4 regions of the Nocardioides fonticola genome follow, and region 4 is predicted to be linked to each of the others. Evidence: predicted binding sites of a transcription regulator. Region 4 holds the regulator's gene; each other region holds the start of a gene.

What was found. Region 4 encodes LexA, which represses DNA repair genes until DNA is damaged. Its sites were predicted from a motif close to TCGAACANNTGTTCGA; they were not measured.
Region 1: dinB (DNA polymerase IV) is a predicted target of LexA. The motif match lies at 1,443-1,458, and genes of this name have one in related genera.
Region 2: ABD671_RS00970 (SAV_6107 family HEPN domain-containing protein) is a predicted target of LexA. The motif match lies at 2,224-2,239, and genes of this name have one in related genera.
Region 3: ABD671_RS06355 (HNH endonuclease signature motif containing protein) is a predicted target of LexA. The motif match lies at 1,771-1,786, and genes of this name have one in related genera.

Annotation. Positions count from the first base shown of each region.
Region 1 is NZ_BAAAZH010000006.1:94,762-98,194, reverse strand. It holds gene ABD671_RS03670 (sensor histidine kinase) at 1-65, shown strand, start outside; gene dinB (DNA polymerase IV) at 134-1,432, opposite strand; gene ABD671_RS03660 (alpha/beta fold hydrolase) at 1,676-2,551, shown strand; gene ABD671_RS03655 (hypothetical protein) at 2,650-2,853, shown strand; gene ABD671_RS03650 (phenylalanine 4-monooxygenase) at 2,837-3,433, opposite strand, start outside.
Region 2 is NZ_BAAAZH010000001.1:219,186-222,618, reverse strand. It holds gene ABD671_RS00985 (phytoene desaturase family protein) at 1-1,099, opposite strand, end outside; gene ABD671_RS00980 (YbaK/EbsC family protein) at 1,099-1,572, opposite strand; gene ABD671_RS00975 (hypothetical protein) at 1,656-2,132, shown strand; gene ABD671_RS00970 (SAV_6107 family HEPN domain-containing protein) at 2,261-2,692, shown strand; gene ABD671_RS00965 (methyltransferase) at 2,740-3,433, shown strand, end outside.
Region 3 is NZ_BAAAZH010000010.1:229,336-232,768, forward strand. It holds gene ABD671_RS06350 (hypothetical protein) at 22-432, shown strand; gene ABD671_RS06355 (HNH endonuclease signature motif containing protein) at 475-1,758, opposite strand; gene ABD671_RS06360 (SDR family oxidoreductase) at 2,859-3,433, opposite strand, start outside.
Region 4 is NZ_BAAAZH010000003.1:83,392-86,824, forward strand. It holds gene ABD671_RS02420 (MXAN_6640 family putative metalloprotease) at 1-1,347, opposite strand, end outside; gene lexA (transcriptional repressor LexA) at 1,419-2,168, opposite strand; gene ABD671_RS02430 (LysM peptidoglycan-binding domain-containing protein) at 2,449-2,841, shown strand; gene ABD671_RS02435 (ABC-F family ATP-binding cassette domain-containing protein) at 3,063-3,433, shown strand, end outside.

The DNA of each region.
Region 1 (3,433 bases), on a different contig from region 4:
TACGGATCGAGAGTTCCCGCGACGGCACCTGCGTGGTCGCCGCGGTCCCGAGGATGCCGGGGTGACGGCGTCCGGCGATGTCCCTCGGTGGGTGCGTGGGCGCCGAGGCTGACCAGCGGTCGCGCCGAGGTCGTCATCGGCTCCGCGGACCTCGTCCCTGGGCCGACCTCGGCGCAGCACCGGTCGAGCTCGCCAGCATGAGGTCGGGCAGGGTCGGCTCCTCGATCCGGGACGACGCGCCGGCGTCCGATCGGGGGCCGCGCCGTACGGTGACCGCCCGGGCCACCGAGGCGGTGCCGAAGCGGTCGCGGACGGCGTCGAGGGCGCGGTCGAGGGCGGCGGACTCCTCGCGCCGGCGTTCGCGCCCCCACAGGTCGAGCTCGAGCTGCTCGTCGTGCACCTCGTCGACCAGGCCCGAGATGCTGACCCCGATGAGGGTGCACCCGCGTTCGCGCAGCAGCGGGTAGGAGGTGTGCAGCAGGGCCCGCGCGGTGTCGATCCAGGCGGCGGTGCTGGCGGTGGATCGCGGGATCGTGGCCGACCGGGTGGCCCGCTCGAAGTCGCCGAAGCGCAGGCGCAGGGTCATCGTGCGGCCGATGCGCTCCCCGGCGCGCAGGCGGCGGCTGACCCGGTCGACGAGACCGACCAGGATCGCGTCGAGCTCCTCCAGCGTGCGGGTGCGCGAACCGCCCAGGGCCGACTGCGAGCCGATCGAGCTGCGGCGGCGTCCGACGGTGACCGGCCGCGGGTCGCGCAGGTTCGCCAACGCCCACAGGTGGCGGCCGCTGGCGCTGCCGAGGGCGAGTTCGAGGTCGCTCTCCGCGTGCTCGGCGAGCTGGCCGATCGTGCGGATGCCGCGCGCGTGCAGCTTGGCGGCGGTGACCTGCCCGACGCCCCAGAGCCGCTCGACCGGCAGGGGGTGCAGGAACGCGACCTCCTGCTCGGGTTCGACCACCAGGAGGCCGTCGGGCTTGCTGACGGCGCTGGCGACCTTCGCGAGGTACTTGGTGCGCGCCACGCCCACCGAGATGGGCAGCCCGACCTCCAGGCGCACCCGGGCCCGCAGCGCGGCCGCGATCTCGGCCGGCGGACCCACGAGCCGCTGGAGTCCGCTGACGTCGAGGAACGCCTCGTCGATCGAGAGCCCCTCGACGATCGGGGTGGTGTCCTCGAAGATCGCGAACACCTCGCGACTGGCCTCGACGTAGGCGCCGAACCGCGGCGCGACGACGTGCGCGTGCGGGCAGCGTCGCATCGCCTCCCGGCCGCCCATGCCGCCGCGGACCCCGAAGGCCCGCGCCTCGTAGCTGGCGGCCAGCACGACCCCGCCGCCGACGATCAGCGGGCGCCCCGCCAGCTCGGGACGGTCGCGTTGCTCGACCGCGGCGTAGAAGGAGTCGAGATCGGCGTGCAGGATGCCGGCGCTCGTCATGACCCCATGATCGAACATGCGTTCGATCATGGCAAGGGCGGGTGGGGTGCCCGGGGGGCTGGTTTCCCCGGCCGGCCGGGGAAACCGGCCGTTCCGGGCCCGGATCCGCCCCGCAGCGGGCAGTTCCGCCTGTCCGGTGTGACCCCTGGTGTTGGCGGTGCGATCCGGGGATGCCCGATCTCCGGCCCCGATCTCCGCCTCCGGTACGACGACCGTCCCGCTCCGGGTCGCTACGGTGCGGCCATGCCCTCCGCCACCGACCGGTCCGCCCCGCGCCTGCACGAGGTCCGCCGCGGCGATCTCGTGCTCACGGTGCGCGAGTTCGCCCCTACCGGCGACGGGAGTGATGCGACCTCGCGGGCACCCTTCCTGCTCCTGCACGGCTGGCCGCAGGACGGTCGCTCCTGGGACGCCGTCGTGCCGCACCTGCTCGCCGCGGGCCACCCGGTGTGGGTGCCCGACCTGCGCGGCACCCGTCCCGAGGCGGCGCCGCGCAGCCGGTGGTCCTACCGCGCCTCGGAGCTCATCGAGGACGTCGCCGCGATCGCCGCCCTCATCGGCGAGCCGGTGCATCTGGTCGGCCACGACTGGGGCGCGGCGCTCGCCTGGTGGGTCGCCTGCGACCGCCCCGAGCTGTGCCGCACCCTGACGGCGGTCTCCGTGCCGCACACCGGCGCCTTCCTCTCCGCCCTGGTCACCACGCGGCAGGCCCGCGACTCCTGGTACATGCTCGCCTTCCAGCTCCCGGTGCTGCCCGAACTGCTGCTCGGCGACCCGAGGCGTGCCGCGCGGATGCTCGAGGCGTCGGGACAGCGTCCGACGGTGGCGGCCCGCGACGCCGCTCGCCTCACCGATCGGCGCATCGCCCGCGGTGGCCTCGGGTGGTACCGCGCGATGGCGTTGGCCGCTCCCCGACTGCTGCGCACCCCGGCGTCGGTCCCGGTGCTCCAGGTGTGGAGCGACGGCGACGTCGCGGTCGGGCTGGAGAGCAACCGGAGGGCCGCCCGCTACGCCCCGGCCGGCTTCCGTCTCGAGGTGCTGTCCGGGGTCTCGCACTGGATCCCCGACGAGGTGCCCGACCGGCTCGCGGCCCTCGTGCTCGACCACGCGGCGTCCTGACCGATGCTCGGGACGCTCGCCCCGGCGATGTGAGGGACGACCGGTCCGTTCCCGCCCGCGCACTGGATCATCGGGGTTTCCCGACGCACGATGGACCCATGGGGGTCAAGCGAGCCATCAAGAGGAAGCGTCGCGCCATCCGGTGCCGACGCCGCTACGGTGCCGGGCACTGCCCGCACCGCGAACGCCACTCGCGCGACCGGGCTGCCGATCGGTCCGAGATCCTCGAGGACGGCGACGGCGTCGCGACCCCCGGTCTGCCGGGCCCGACCGACGCGGACTGGTTCAAGCCGGCGTTCTGAGTCCCGCGGCCGAGCGGGCCGTGAGGTCGGCGATCGAGGCGTCGGTGCAGGTGGCCCAGAAGCCGCCGACGACGTCCTCGACATGGCTGAAGGACTCCGCCGCGTAGAGCAGCGGCTGGTAGGCGGTGATGTCGTAGCTCGTCGTCCCCATCGCCACCAGGTCGAGCGGTCGGATCGCGATGTCGCGGAACTCGGCCGTCTCCCCGGGTGAGGAGAGGATGCCGGCCCCGTAGGCCTTGAGCTCGCCGCCCTGCCAGACCACCCCGAACTCGAGGGTGAACCAGAAGACCTTGCTGATGAACTCCAGTGCCTCGGGGGTGCTCACCCGGCGCGCGGCGGCGCCGGCCAGCTCGTAGAGCGCGGTGAAGCGCGGATGCGCCAGCGTCGTGCCGTGCCCGATGACCTCGTGGATGACGTCGGGTTCGGGGGTGTAGAGCGGCACAGAGTGGTGGCGCACGTACTGGGTGGAGTGGAAGATGCGCTCGGCCAGCGAGCCGTAGAAGAGGTCGAGCGGCACGAGTCCGGCGGCCGGCCGGTAGGTGAAGGCGGTGAGCGGGCGCAGGGTCGCGCTCACCTCCGC
Region 2 (3,433 bases), on a different contig from region 4:
CGCAGCCGCCGGTGCGCACGACCAGCATCGGGTCGCCGTGCAGCACCACCTCGCTCGGCACGTCGGGCAGGGGATCGGCCGGGTCGTCGCGGAGCCCGAGGTGGGTGACGACCGGCGGCAGGGCCGGCATCGTGCGTTCGACGGACCGGGCCAGGGCGGGCAGTCGGCGGGGGTCGATCGCGCACACCACGACGTCGGCGTCGAGCACCTCGGCTCCCTCCGTCGGGCCCGGCCCGTCGGGGGTCCCAGGAGCCTCGGGGGCCTCGGGATCGGCGGGGGTCGCGGCGATCCGGACGCCGACGACGGCGCCGCCGGTGCCGAGCACGAGGTCGAGGGCGGTGGTGGCGGTGTGCACCACGACGCCCCGGGTCTCCAGACGCTTCTCCAGGGCGAGCGCGAGGGCGGCCATCCCGCTGGAGCCGCACGGCGTCCCGGGCGCCGCCGACGGCACGGTCCAGGCGCCGAAGGTCTGCTCGAGGTAGGAGACCAGCCCGGCCCAGGCCGGCACGTTGCGCAGGTCGTGGCCGTCGGCCACGTGGGGGTGGCCCGCGACCAGGCGCGCACGGTCGTCGCGGAAGGCGCGCTTGAGCCGCTTGCGCAGCACGGTGCGGTCGTCGAGGAGCGCGGCGGCCTCGGCCGGCAGCCGCTCGGGGTTCCAGGGCGTCTCGAAGTAGTGGCGGCGCAGCACCTCCCAGTCGTCGCCCCCGGCGTCGACGTAGGCCTGCCACTGCGCGCCCAACCCGGGACGCAGGGCCTCGAACGCCTCGGTCTGCGCCCCGCGGGAGCCGCCCGCGAGCCGCAGCGAGGAGCCGTCCTCGAAGCGGTGCTCGCGCACGAGCGGGAGCGGCACCAGGTCGAGCTCCTGCTCAAGTGGACGCCCGGTCTTGCGGAACAGGTCGCGCAGGACCGCCGGGAGCAGGGTCGCCTGCGGGCCGGCGTCCCAGCCGAAACCGAGTCCCTCGTCGTCGGTGACCGGGGTCAGGACGCCGCCCAACCGCTCGCCCCGCTCGACCAGGTGCACGCGGTGCCCGAGCTTGGCCAACCGCGCCGCCGCGGCCAGGCCGCCCAGGCCGCCGCCGATCACCACGACCCGGGCCATCAGACGACCTCGACCGGGGTGGCGCCGGTGATGTCCCGCAGCTCCTCGTAGGTCGTGGAGAAGACCGCGGCCGGATGACCGGCCGCCGCCCAGACGACCTCGTGTCGCGCGAGCCAGGGATCGAGGTAGGTGGGCAGGGGCGCCGGGTGGGCGAACGGCGAGACCCCGCCGATGACCTGGCCGGTGTGCTCGCGGACGAAGTCGGGGGAGGCGCGCCGCAGCGACGCCACACCGATGCGTTCGGCCGTCACGACCGGGTCGACCCGGTGCGCGCCCGAGGTGAGCACCAGCACCGGCGAGCCGTCGGCGTCGAAGAGGAGGCTGTTGGCGATGGCGCCGACCTCGCAGCCCAGCGCCTCGGCAGCGAGCGCGGCGGTGTGGACGCCGTCGGGCAGCACGACGATCTCGCCACGGCCGCCACGCCGGGCGTGCTCCTCGCGGAACCGACGGATCCCGGGATGCTCCTCGCTCATGCGGAGACCCTAGTGGCGCGGCACTAGAGTGCGGGCAGAGTCTCCGCCGCCGTCGGGGCGGGGCCCGACGATCCGGAGGAGTCATGACGACGCCGCGCCCCCGCGCTGTCGACCTCGCCAGCGGTCTGCTGCTCGGACTGCTGGGTCTGGGCGCCGTCACGGTGGTGTTGACGATCGTCCAGCGCGACGACCTCATCCTCAACTGGGCCCAGGGCCACCGCGAGGCCCGCGAGATCGTCGCCCGGCAGGGTCTGGCCTACCTCAAGGCCGAGCAGCCGATCGCGATCCCGCAGTTCGTGCCGGTCGCGTGGGTGCTGTGGGTCGTCATCGTCTCGCTCGTGCTGGTGCTGCTGGCGCTGTTCCGGCACGGGCACGCCTGGGCGCGGTGGGTGCTGGCCACCCTCGTGGTGCTCATCGGCATCGCCACCGGCGCGGCCATCCGCATCGGCGCGCCGACCAGCTTCGAGGTGCTCGCGTGGGGTTCCCTGCTCCTCGACGTCGCGATCCTCGCGACCCTCTTCCGGCCGACGATCGGCCGGTTCGTGCACGCACCGGCCTGACCCCGTCGGGCCGTCCATCGGGCCATCCGCCGGCGAGCCGTGCGGTGCGTGCCCTTGACCGCGTGGCCCTTCCGCGCTTCACTGGTGGTGTTCGAACACGCGTTCGATCATCCGTGAAGGGGGAGACCATGACCCGCATCAGCGCCACCACCGTGAGCCACCTCGACCGCGCGGCCGACTCCCTCGCCGAGGCCGCCGCCACGGCCGACGTCCCCGCCCGCTACGCCCACGCCCACGTGGCCGCCCTGCGGGCCGCGGCTGCCCTGCTCTCCACCCGCGCCCGGCCGGAGGCTCCGGGACGCCGCAGCACCCAGAACGCCTGGGTCCTGCTGGCCCGGCTCGCACCGGAGTTCGAGGAGTGGGCCACCTTCTTCGCCGCCGGTGCCCGCAAGCGCGCTGCCGCCGAGGCCGGCTCGCGGCGCGCGGTGACGGCACGCGAGGCCGACGACCTGCTCCGCGACGCCGAGCGCTTCGTGCGCCTGATCGAGGAGTCCCTCGGCCTGCGTCCGCACGAGACCCGGCACCCCGCTCTGCCTGTCGAACTCGGGCGCGCCGGCTGACCGGGCGCCCCCGCGGTGCACGGACGACCACGCACTAGGGTGGCGCCATGCCCGGACCCGCACCCGGCCCCGCGTCAGGACCCGCCTCCGGATCGGAGCGTCCCTCGGACCGTCGCGGCGCCGTCCGCACCGGTGTCGTCTGGGCCGCGCTCCAGCCGCTGGTGACCACCGCCCCGCTCGACGTCGTCGACATCGGCGGCGGCACCGGCGGGCTCGCCGTCCGGATCGCCGCCCTCGGCCACCGCGTCACCGTCATCGACCCCAGCCCCGATGCGCTCGCCGCACTCGACCGCCGCGCACGCGACGCCGGTGTCGCCGTCGCCGGCGAGCAGGGCGACCTCGCCTCGCTGGCCGACCGAACGGCGAGCGCCGACCTCGTGCTGTGCCACGGCGTCCTCGAGGTCGCCGGCGACCCGGCGCAGGCCCTCGCCGTCCTGGCCGGGAGCCTGCGGGCCGGGGGAGCGCTGAGTCTGCTGGTCGCCCAACGGCATGCGGCCGTCATCGCCCGCGCGATGGCCGGTCACTTCGGCCAGGCCCTCGCCCTGCTCGACTCCACCGCGCCCACCGGACGTGCCGGGGTGCGGTTCACCGCCGCCGAGCTCGAGGAGCTGGTCGCCGGCGCCGGCCTCGACGCGATCGCGTTGCAGGGCGTGCGGGTCTTCGCCGACCTCGTGCCCGGCAGCCTGCTCGACCTCGAACCCGGCGCGACGGCCGCGCTGCTCGAGCTCGAGCACGCGGTCG
Region 3 (3,433 bases), on a different contig from region 4:
GCACCGCATCACGCTGGATGGATGCCGCACCGGATCCGCCGCTCGCTGCTGCTCCTCGCCGCCGTCGCCGTCACCACGGCCACCGCCGCCTGCGGCGGCGATGCGCCCACCGCCGACGGCCCTGTCATCCGCGGCTACTCCGCCGACGGCGACTTCCCCGCCGCCCAGGTCGAGGGCCAGTTGCGCCGGGCGGGGGACTGCCTCGTCGTCGGTACCGCGGTCGCCGTCTGGACCGACGCCGCCTCCTGGGACGCCGATGCCGACGCCGTCGCCGTCGGGGACGACCGCTACGTCGTCGGTACGGACGTGCGCCTCGCCGGCGGTTTCTACGACCGGGGCGGGTGGCAGGACGTCGTCACCGACGATGCCGTCGCACCGCTCCAGGACTGCCTGGACTCCTCCGGACTGGAGACCGTGGCGCTCGTGCGTTGACGGTGCCCGGGCAGCACGACGGGCCTGAGCCCCGGGTGGGGTTCAGGCTGTCGTGGTGCCGGTGGGGGTGCGGAGGTAGTGCTGGCCGTGGGGGCTGGTCCACCGGTAGCTGCCGGGTGGGCCGGCTCCGGGTTCGAGCGGTTCGTAGGTCCAGCCGTGGTGGGTCTTGATGCGGTGGTGATGTCGACACAGCGCGGCGAGATTGTCTGTGCTGGTGCTTCCACCTTCGTCCCAGGGGACGATGTGGTCGATGTCGGCGCTGCGGGCGGGCCTGGTGCAGTGGGGGAAGACGCAGGTGACGTCGCGGAGGATCACCTGCTCGCGCAGGAGCGTGGGGATCTCGTAGGACTCACTCGACCGCTGTTCCGCCATGTCGAGGACGGGCCGGACGACGAGTTGGGTGTCGGGGTCGGTGCACCACGACCGCAGGGTGTCGAGGTCGAGGGCGGTGCGGGTGTTCTCCACACGAGCAGCCGTACCGAACGGGTTCTGGCCGGGTGCGTGGCTGATGTGGACGTAGAGATGGAGGGTCCGCTTGCTGCGGACCGGCTCACCCATTCCAGCCGACTCGAAGGTGAGGGCATGGTCGCGTCGTGCGAGTTCGCCGAGGGCCATGGCCCGCCGGGCGTCGAGGGATTCGGTGCAGCCGAGGTCCTTGAGTTGGGCGGCGACGGCGGCGAGAGCGTCCTCGAGGTCCAACGCGTCGGCCAGATCGAGGGCTCCCTCGATGTCGACCCTGCCGTGGAAGTCGACGTGACGGGAGTAGATGGTGACGTGTCGCTTGTCGTCAGCCGCCTCCCGCCTCGCACGCAGGACCTCGGGGTCGGCTTCGGCTTCGGCTGCTCTCACTGTCTGCTCGATCCCGCGTCCGCCGATGGAGTGCGCGAACGACGCCAACCGCTGGTCCACCAGGGCGACGGCCTCGGGCGACAACAAGCGAGTGGCCTGGGCGATCTTCCGTGCCCGCCACACCGCCACCTCACCGGCCTCCACACGCCGCCAACACCGCGGCAAACGAGCAGCCAACTCCAATGCGTCGCCGACGTAGTAATGCCCGGCGTCGCTGGACAAGCCGATCGCGGCGGCGAACTCGTCGATGCAGAACTCGGCCACCAGGGGTGCACCTTGGCCGGCGATGGCGAGGGTGCGTTCGGTGCCCGGAACACACGCGCTGTCCCACTCATCAGCCGCCGGGTGGGCGAGAGCCCACTGGGCTGCGGCGATGAACACGGACCGTTCGGCGTCGTCGGCGACCATCCGCGCATCACGCGCGAGAACCAGGAGGGACCGCGGGTCACGGAGATCCTGGTTGGTGGTGGAGGCCATGCCTCAGTCTACTCGAACACATGTTCGAAGACAAGGGTTCAGGGGTTGGAATCTTCGTGGTTGCGGCTGCTGTGCGGCTTGCTGGGCTTCGAGGCCCTCGCCTGGGGGCTCGGGCACCTCAGCCACCGGACGGGAGCCGTAGATCGTCCCTACTGCCAGCGGTTGTCTTGCCGGGTCTCGCGGCTCGGCGCCGGGGCGCCTCGCACCTCGACCACCGGAGGAACGCCGGTGGCTGAGGTGCGAGCGAAGCGAGCCTCGAAGCCTGGTGAGACGAGCAGCAGCCGCAACCGCCCACCTCCGTAGCCGGCGCCTTTCAACCGAAGCGAACGGCGACAAGGACACCGAGAGCGACCCGGCACCTGCCTAGCCGGCGCCTTTCAACCGAAGCGAACGGCGACAAGGACACCGAGAGCGACCCGGCACCTGCCTAGCCGGCGCCTTTCAACCGAAGCGAACGGCGACCCGAACACCGAGAGCAACCCGGCACCGCCGTAGCCGGCGCCTCTCAACCGAAGCGAACGGCGACCCGAACACCGAGAGCAACCAGATTCCCCCGTAGCCGGCGCCTTTCATCCGAAGCGAACGGCGACCCGAACACCGAGAGCAACCCGGCCGCCGCCATAGCCGGCGCCTATCAACCAGAGCGAGCGAGGAAGCCGGGAGAAGACACGGAGCAGCGACGGCGTCCCCATTGTCGGCGCCCACCTCGCCGGGTCTCGCGGCTCGGCGCTGGGGCGCCTCGCACCTCGACCACCGGAGGAACGCCGGTGGCTGAGGTGCGAGCGAAGCGAGCCTCGAATCCCGGTGAGACGAGCAGCAGCCGGAAACCCCCCACCCGCGTAGCCAGCGCATTTCAACCCAACGCCGACGGCGACCCGAACACCGAGCGCAACCCGGCACCCGCGCAGCCGGCGCCTCTCAACCGAAGCGAGCCTGAAAGCCGGCATCAGGCCATGAGCGACGACTACGTCCCCACCGAAGCAGCCAGTCCCACCGGTCTCGTGGCTCGGCGCCGGGGCGCCTCGCACCTCGACCACCGGAGGGCGCCTCGCACCTCGACCACCGAAGGCCGCACCGCGCCCCCACATCCCGCTCCCCGGTCAGAAGACGGGCTTCCCGCCGGTGACGCCCAGGACCGTGCCCGAGATGTAGGACGCGTCCCCCGGTGAGGCGAGGAAGACGAAGGCGGGCGCCACCTCCGCGGGCTGGCCGGCGCGACCCAGCGGGGTGTCCTCGCCGAAGTGCGCGACCTTGTCCGGAGGCTGGGTCGCCGGCTGCAGCGGCGTCCAGATGGGGCCGGGGGCGACGCAATTGACGCGGATGCCGTCGGGGCCGAGCGCCTGGGCGAGGTTCACGGTGAGGTTGTTGATCGCCGCTTTGGTCGCGGCGTAGTCGAGCAGTGCCGCCGAGGGGTCGTAGGCCTGGATGGAACTGCAGTTGATCACGCAGCCGGGACGACGGCGCAGGTGGGGAAGCGCGGAGCGGAGGAGTCGCAGGAGGGCGCCTACATTCGTCGCCAAGGTGCGATCGATCCGCTCGTCGTCCATCTCCTCCAGGCCGTCGGAGCGCGCCCACTGGTAGCCGGCGTTGTTGACGAGGATGTCGAGGCCGCCGAACTCTCCTGCCACCGACTCCACGACGGTGCGGCAGGCGGTCGGTCGCTGCAGATCGGCGG
Region 4 (3,433 bases):
CGATCCGCGCGCGGTGTCGGGCAGGTCGAGATCGAGGCGCAGGCGCCAGGACGACGCGCGCAATCCCGAGGCGGGATCGAAGCGGATGGTCGCCGACGTCAGGTGGTCGAGCGAGGTGCTCTGCCACCCGGAGCTGCGCCGGCTCGGCCCGAGCGAGCCGCGCGTCCACAGGGGTGCGGGCCGGTACGCCTCGCCTTCGCTGTAGACCGACGCCGGATGGGTGTTCGCCGCGGAGAAGTCCGCGAAGGCGCGTGCGAGGTCGATGCCGTGGTCGCGGCGCAGCACCTTGTCGATGGCCTGGAGGGAGTAGAGGTCGGGCGCGCCCCGGCTGCCGTCGGCCAGCTGGAAGATGTGGCGCACGAGCACCGGCAGCGGGCCGGAGCGCCTCGGGAAGCGCTCGGTGAGGTAGCGGATGAAGAGCCAGTCGCCGTAGGGGCGGGCGCCCTCGAAGAGGTCCATGCTCGAGCGCGGGTCGCCGAGCGGACCGGCGGGCAGGTACTGCCGGTTGTCGTCGACGCCGTCGAAGACCTCGTCCTCGGCCCAGGTGGCGGTCGCCTCCAGGAGCCAGGGGTCCTCGGCGACGTCGTAGGCGTACTGGACGGCGTGGAAGTACTCGTGCGCGACCGTCACCCGCAGGTTCTCCAGGGGCGTGTTGGTCGGGAACTGGCTCGTGGCGTAGTCGTTGTCGAGCGAGCAGTAGGCCCACACGTCGTAGGGGCCGTTCGCCGGCACCGACTCGTCGGTCGTGCAGTAGCCGTAGAGCCCCTGGGAGCCGAGGTCCTCCAGGTAGAGGTCGGGCAGGTCGTTGCCGCCGGCGCCCTGGTCGCTGAGGACGGCGCGGTAGCCGGCCGCCCGGTAGAGACGCTGGACCTTCGCCACGGTGCTCGCCACGGTCTCGACGTAGTCGGGCACCCCGTCGCCGTCGGCGTCGGTGGTGTCGATCGAGGAGCCGCCCAGGAAGCTGGTGGACCAGTGCACGCACAGGCTCGCGGAGCAGTAGACCTGGTTGGTCGAGGGACGGGCCAGGAGCGCTCGGGCCTGGCTCCGCTGGGCTGCCGGGAGGGCCGAGGCGGTCAGGGCGAGCTCGCGCAGCACCGTGCTGGCGTCGTCCCCGGAGTGCGGGGAGCGCGTGCGGCGGGCGGCGGTGTCGGCGGAGCCGCCGAGGAGGTCGCGGGCGGCATCGAGGGCGTGCTCGGCGCGGGTGCGCGCGCTGTCCGCGGCGGGCGAGCCGGACGCGGGTGAGGCATCGGCGGCGTCGGCCGCGGAGGAGGGGCCGGACAGCAGGCCGAGGGCCAGGAGGCCCGCAGCGGGGAGGGACAGGAGCCGGGATCGCGCCGAGTGAGCCACGTCACCACTGTCTCACGCACGAGCGCCGGGTGGGACGGATCCCACCCGGCGCTCGATGCACGCGTGCTGGATCAGACGCGGCGCAGGACCGCGGTGACCACGCCGATGATCTGCGCGTGCGTGCCGTCGATCGGGTCGTAGGCGGCGTTGTGGGGCATGAGCCAGACCTTGCCGTCGCGGCGCTGGAGGGTCTTCACCGTGGCCTCCCCGTCGAGGAGGGCGGCCACGATCTGGCCGTTGTCGGCGGTCTGCTCCTTGCGGACGACGACGTAGTCGCCGTTGCAGATCGCGGCCTCGATCATCGAGTCGCCGACGACCTGGAGGAGGAAGAGCTGCCCCTCGCCCACCAGCTGCTTGGGCAGCGGGAAGACGTCCTGCACCTGCTCCTCGGCGAGGATCGGACCGCCGGCGGCGATGCGGCCCACGACGGGCACCAGCGCGGCCGCCGGGACGACGTCGCCGATGCCGGTGGTGTCGGGACCGGTGTCGTCGCCGGAGGAGATCGAGCGCCGAGCCGCGAGGACCTCGGGCAGGAAGACCTCGAGGGCACGGGGGCGGTTGGCGTCGCGCTTGAGGAAGCCCTTCTCCTCCAGCACCCGCAGCTGGTGGGCGACGCTCGAGGTGCTGGTCAGGCCGACGGCCTGGCCGATCTCGCGCATGCTCGGCGGGAAGCCGCGCTTCTCGATGGCCTCCTTGATGGTGGCGAGCACCTTCAGCTGGCGCTGGGTCAGGCCCGTGGCGTCGGGCGGCCCGTCGGGGAGCTCGGTGACGGTCTCGCCGGAGGTCGCACGGGGGTTGTCGCTGGACTTCTTGCTCGGCATGGGCCGACGGTAACGGTCACGACGGCGGCATTCAAACATCTGTTCGATACCGGCGTGTCGTCGACAGGCTGCCCGACATCTCGAACATCCGTGCGAAGTCGACGGCGTTTCGCTCTTGTGTTCGATCGAACACCTGATCTAACCTCGAACGCAGATCGAACGTCTGTGCGAGAACCTCCGAGCCGATCCGGTTCTGTCGGTCCTCGCCGATAGACATCGATCCGCACCAGCTGATCGACCGATCGAACCCCGTGCACCGACCTTCCCCGAGGAGCACCCGATGGCCACCACCCTCATCCTTCCCGCCGCCAGCGGCGCGTCCGCCGCCCCCCGCGCCGCCGCTGCGGTGGCGTCTCGCCGGCCCGCTCGTCCGGCCTCCGGCGGGGTCCGCCTCACCCGGCGCGGCCGGCTCGTGGTGCTGCTGCTCTCGCTGGCGATCGTCCTGGGCGTCGGCGTCGCCCTCTCGGGTGGCTCGGTGGCCACTCAGGAGCCCGGTACGGCCGAGCCGACCCAGACCCTGATCGTCCGCTCGGGCCAGACGCTGTGGGACATCGCCGCCGCCCGTACCGACGAGGGCGACGTCCGGGGCATGGTCGAGCGGATCGAGCGGCTCAACGCCCTCGACAGCGCCGAGGTCACCGCTGGTCAGCGCCTGGTGGTTCCCGCGAACTGACATCGCGCCTCGCGCGTGCCGGCACGCGCAGGAACGCGCACGAACATCGTCGGTCGCCTCGACCCCGGCCGACGAGTAGGGGAAGACGAGGGGCGGGCCCGTAGGCCCGCCCCTCGCGCCGTCCCGGCCGGGGCCCGCGCGGGCCGGGGCGCCGTCCGTCGGCCATGCCGGTCGCGAAATCGAGGTGCCCGAACCCGATCGCGCCCTCACAATGGCTGCCCGTGGGACATGTCGAGGTGACCGGGATCCGTTACGAGCTCCCCGACGGCCGGGTGCTGCTCGAGGATGTGGGTTTCCGCGTCGGCGACGGCGCCAAGGTGGCCCTGGTCGGCGCGAACGGCGCAGGCAAGACCACGCTCTTCCGCATCATCACCGGCGAGATCGCCCCGCACGCCGGCGTCGTCACGCGCTCGGGCAGTCTCGGCGTGATGGGTCAGTTCGTCGGGGTGACCGCCGCGGGGGAGGAGCAGCCGACCGTCGCCGACCTGCTGCTCTCGGTCGCGCCGCCGGCGGTGCGCGATGCGGCCCGCGAGGTCGACCGCTGGGAGCGGGCGCTCATGGAGACCGACGACGAACCCACCCAACTGGCCTA